DNA from 2 places in the Amycolatopsis sp. cmx-8-4 genome. Region 2 is predicted to be linked to the other one. Evidence: riboswitches for the same ligand, from Rfam matches in the RefSeq annotation. Region 2 holds a riboswitch; the other holds the start of a gene.
What was found. Region 2 has a riboswitch for glycine ahead of gcvP (aminomethyl-transferring glycine dehydrogenase). Riboswitches for the same ligand answer to the same signal wherever they lie in the genome.
Positions count from the first base shown of each region.

Region 1: it holds a riboswitch for glycine, as region 2 does, so the genes downstream of both, gcvP (aminomethyl-transferring glycine dehydrogenase) here and gcvP (aminomethyl-transferring glycine dehydrogenase) in region 2, are expected to answer to the same signal.

Region 1 covers NZ_JAEBDZ010000025.1:12,293-14,679, forward strand. Annotated here, with positions in the region: gene gcvP (aminomethyl-transferring glycine dehydrogenase) at 1-1,374, opposite strand, end outside; glycine riboswitch at 1,534-1,626, opposite strand; gene ACLJQZ_RS37240 (MerR family transcriptional regulator) at 1,669-2,247, opposite strand.
Region 2 covers NZ_JAEBDZ010000021.1:21,533-23,919, reverse strand. Annotated here, with positions in the region: gene gcvP (aminomethyl-transferring glycine dehydrogenase) at 1-1,070, opposite strand, end outside; glycine riboswitch at 1,115-1,213, opposite strand; gene ACLJQZ_RS34435 (helix-turn-helix domain-containing protein) at 1,359-2,387, opposite strand, start outside.

The sequences.
Region 1 (2,387 bases), on a different contig from region 2:
GTCCTCGTCCAGGCCGTCCACATCGGACACCGAGACGCCGAAGGCCTTCCACACCAGCGAAAGCCGTTCGCGGGTGGTCGTCTCGTCGCAGGCGACGCCGACGTGGTCGTCGTCGATCCGCCGCAGGTTCACGCCGAGGTCGCGGGCCGCCGCGACGACCGCGGCCGCGCGGCCCGGTACCGCCGCGGTGATGGTGTCGAAGAACTCGCCGTGCACGACCTCGACGCCGCCCTCGCAGAGGCCGGCCGCGAGCACGGTCGCCATCCGGTGGGCCCGCAGCGCGATCTTCCGCAGGCCGTCGGGGCCGTGGTGGACCGCGTACATCGAGGCCATCACCGCCAGCAGGACCTGCGCGGTGCAGATGTTCGACGTCGCCTTCTCGCGGCGGATGTGCTGTTCGCGGGTCTGCAGCGCCAGCCGGTACGCGGGCGCGCCGTCGGCGTCCTTCGAGACGCCCACCAGCCGGCCGGGCAGCTGCCGCTCCAAGCCCCGGCGGACCGCCAGATACGCCGCGTGCGGGCCGCCGAAGCCCATCGGGACGCCGAACCGCTGGGTCGAGCCGATCGCGACGTCGGCGCCGAGTTCGCCGGGCGGCCGCAGCAGCGTCAGGGACAGGGGATCCGCGGCGATGATCACCGCAGCGCCGTGCTTCTTCGCGTCGGCGATGGTGAAGTCGAACTCGCGGACCGCGCCGGACGCGCCCGGGCACGACAGCAGGACGCCGAAGTAGTCGCCGCCGAGGCCGAGGCCGGTCAGCCCCTGGGACAGGTCTTCGACGACCAGCTCGATGCCCAGCGGCTCGGCGCGGGTGCGGAGCACGGCCAGGGTCTGCGGCAGGGTGTCCTCGTCGACGACGAACCGGTTCGACGCCGACTTGCCGGCGCGGCGCACGAGGGTCATCGCTTCGGCGGCCGCGGTGGCCTCGTCGAGCAGGGACGCGTTCGCGACGGGCAGGCCGGTCAGGTCGGCGACCATGGTCTGGAAGTTGAGAAGCGCTTCGAGCCGGCCTTGCGAGATCTCCGGCTGGTAGGGCGTGTACGCGGTGTACCAGGCCGGGTTCTCGAGCACGTTGCGGCGGATCACCGGCGGGGTCACGGTGTCGTGGTAGCCGAGGCCGATCATCTGGGCCATCGGCCGGTTCCGCGCGGCCAGCGCCCGCAGTTCGGCGAGCGCCTGGGCTTCGGTGGCGGGCGCCGGCAGGTCGAGGGGCGCGGCGGACGCGCGCAGCGACCCGGGCACGGCCCGCTCGGCGAGTTCGTCGAGCGAGGCGACGCCGATGACGTCGAGAATCGTGCGGAGTTCCGCCGGACCGGGCCCGATGTGCCGGTCGGCGAAGGGAAAGCCCTGTTCCAGGGAGGCGAGTGACGGCTGCACGATGGCCTCCTGCGAACGGCGGCGTCTTGGCCCACTTAACCGGATGCCACGGGCGAAGACGACCACGGCGGGGGTCCGGGGGCGGAGCCCGCCGGGCGGGGTGTGGGGTTGCACCCCACAAAAACCAGGAAGGCGACGGGCGAGCCTGCGAGCCCTGAGCCGGACCCCAGGGTGCCTGAGAGGTTCCGGGGAGGACTTGCTCCTTCGGCGCCGGACTCGAGGTTGTGGTCCGGACTCTCCCGCGCGGTTTCGTCGACTGCGTGGATCACCTTACTCCGGCTGCCGCGGAGATGATCACCCGGTACGGCGGGCGTTGCGGCGCTGGGTCAGCTCGTCCGGCTCGTGCGCTTCGACGATGCCGCCGTCGGCACGTTCGGCCGGGAACTCGTGGATGGTGCCGCTGATTTCCTGCATCGCGCCGCTGACCGCGATGCCGAACACGCCCTGGCCGCCCTGGAGCAGATCGACGATCTCCTCCGGCGACGTGCATTCGTAGACCGTGGTGCCGTCGGAGAACAGCGTGACCTTGGCGAGGTCACGGACCCCGCGGACGGACAGGTGGTCGACCGCGACCCGGATGTTCTGCAGCGAGACCCCGGTGTCCAGCAGCCGCTTGACCACCTTCAGGACCAGGATGTCCTTGAACGAGTACAGCCGCTGGGAGCCGGAGCCGTGCGCGGTGCGGATGCTGGGCGCGATCAGTTTCGTGCGAGCCCAGTAGTCGAGCTGACGGTAGGTGATCCCGGCGATCTGGCACGCGGCCGGACCCCGGTAGCCGACGAGCTCGTCAGGCAGCGAGTCGTCGGGGAACAGTTCACCCTGCTCACCAGCCGCGACCTGAACAGGCTGCTTCTCGGAACCAGCCTCGACCACGCAAGCCTCCCCTCGCCCGACCAGGCGGCCGGCGAATGACAGCCGGACAGGACCCAGAACGGGTCCCACCGGAGATCAACCGCCACGATCCGGCCCCAGACCGTGAATCACATCGTGGCGATTTACCTCCTCCGACGGTA
Region 2 (2,387 bases):
ACGCGCTGGGCGATCCGCTTGAGGCCGTCCGGGCCGTGGTAGACCGCGTACATCGCGGCGAGCACGGCCGGCAGGACCTGCGCGGTGCAGATGTTGGACGTCGCCTTCTCGCGGCGGATGTGCTGCTCACGGGTCTGCAGCGCGAGGCGGTAGGCCGGGTTGCCGTCGGCGTCGACCGAGACGCCGACCAGGCGCCCGGGCAGCGAGCGCTCGAGGCCGGCGCGGACCGCCATGAACCCGGCGTGCGGGCCGCCGTAGCCGAGCGGGACGCCGAAGCGCTGCGTCGACCCGGCGGCGACGTCGGCGCCGAACTCGCCGGGCGAGGTGATGAGCGTCAGCGAGAGGAGGTCGGCGGCGACGGTGAACAGCGCGCCCGCGGCCTTCGCCGACTCGGAGATCGCGTGGTAGAAACCGCGGCCGCGCAGCACACCGGACGCGCCGGGGTACTGGACGACGACCCCGAAGAAGTCCTCGGGCAGCCCGGTCAGCAGGTCGCGGACCTCGACCTCGATGCCCAGCGCCTCGACGCGGGTCCGCACGACGGCGATGGTCTGCGGCAGGCACTCGGCGTCGAGGACGACCTTGTTGGACTTCGACTTGGACGCGCGGCGCATCAGCGTGACGGCCTCGGCGACGGCGGTCGACTCGTCCAGCAGGGACGCGTTCGCGGTGGCCAGGCCGGTCAGGTCGGCGACCATCGTCTGGAAGTTGAGCAGCGCTTCGAGGCGGCCCTGGGAGATTTCCGGCTGGTACGGCGTGTAGGCCGTGTACCAGGCGGGGTTCTCGAGGACGTTGCGCCGGATCACGCCGGGGGTGACGGTGTCGGAGTAGCCGAGCCCGATCATCTGCGTCATCGGCCGGTTACGCGCGGCGAGCGCGCGCAGCTCCGCGGTGGCGTCCTCTTCGGACGCGGCGGGCGGCAGAACCAGGTCGCGAGTGACGCGGATCGCACTCGGCACGGCCGCTTCGAGCAGCGCGTCGAGGGATCCGTAGCCGCACTCGGCGAGCATCTTGGCGCGTTCGGCCTCGGAGGGGCCGATGTGGCGGGCGTCGAACTGCGTAGAGGTGATCGGGAGCTCCTCGGGCCGGGCACCGGGCACAACGGTGCGCTGGGAACTCCCCCTCTGTCATGGCACCTGAGAGTTTCACCGTGTCAGACACGGCTTTCACCTTGGGTGAGGCGCGGGTGCGCCTGCTTTCCAGAGTGGCCTCGCACGAAGCGGTAGCAGGTACCTGAGAGATTCCGGGGAGTTTGCTCCTTCGGTGCCCCACTGACTTCGTGAGGGCTCTCCCGCCTCGGCTCGACGGCCCGATCTGCAGTTATGGCGGCTACCGTACCTGCCGGGTTCGACCCCCGTCTACTTCACCCGGCCAACACCACACCGGTTCTCGAGCCCGCCTCGACCGGCGGCCCGCTTCGTGACCGCGCTGGCCAGCGCCGGCGGGCGGCGGACCCGGCCCGACGGCAGCACCAGCCGCTTCAACGGGCCGCCCAGCGGGACCGGCGGCAGGCCCGCGCCCAGCAGGACGTGCTCCACCACCTGCTCCGCGAGCCACGCCACCGAGTCGTTCAGCCGGTCCAGGGACGGCCGGTCGCCGTCGAAGACGTCCGTGTCGTCGAGGACCACCTCGAAGTACTCGCCCGGCAGCCGGGCGACCACCGCGTCGACGGCCGTCTCGATCGCCCGGGCACCTTCCGCCGGGTCGGCGAACCCCGCCTCGAGCAGCGGCTCGCGGTAGATCCGGGCGGCGCGGGCGCGCATCCGCGGGCCGTAGCGGACCACGACCGGGAGCCGTCCGGTCAGGTCCGGCACCTCGAGGCCGTGCAGCAGCATGATCGGCGGCACCGCGTGCACCAGCCGCGGCGCCGGCTCGGCCAGCTCGCGCGCGGTGATCCGCAGCCGGTCGGCCATCGCGTCCGGGAGGCCGAAGTAGCGGAAGTCGACGTTGCCGAACCCGAGGCCGTCCGCGACCAGCGACGCGAGCAGCTCGCCGTAGCCCCAGATCGGCGACAGCACCACGACCGGTGGCGCCGTCACGAACGGCGGCGACGGCGAAGGCGGCCGGGACGCCTCCTGCTCGGGCACCTGGATCACCAGCCGTGGCGGGTCGTCCCAGTCGTGCGGCTCGGCGACCCGCCAGTACAGCCCGAGCGGCTGCCAGAGCCCGCCGAGGATCTCGTGCTCGATGATCCGCCGCGCCTCGGCGGCGGAGTGCGGGAAGTCCCGGGGCGGCACGATCCCGACGTAGTGGTGGTAGGTGACGCGGATCTCGTCGCCGCGGGTCGCCGAGCGGATCCGCATCTCCCAGTCGATCGGCGACGCGGCGATCGCGTTCGCCACCTGCGTGCCAGGCGAGGAGTAGACGAGCGCGGTGGCCTGCCGCAG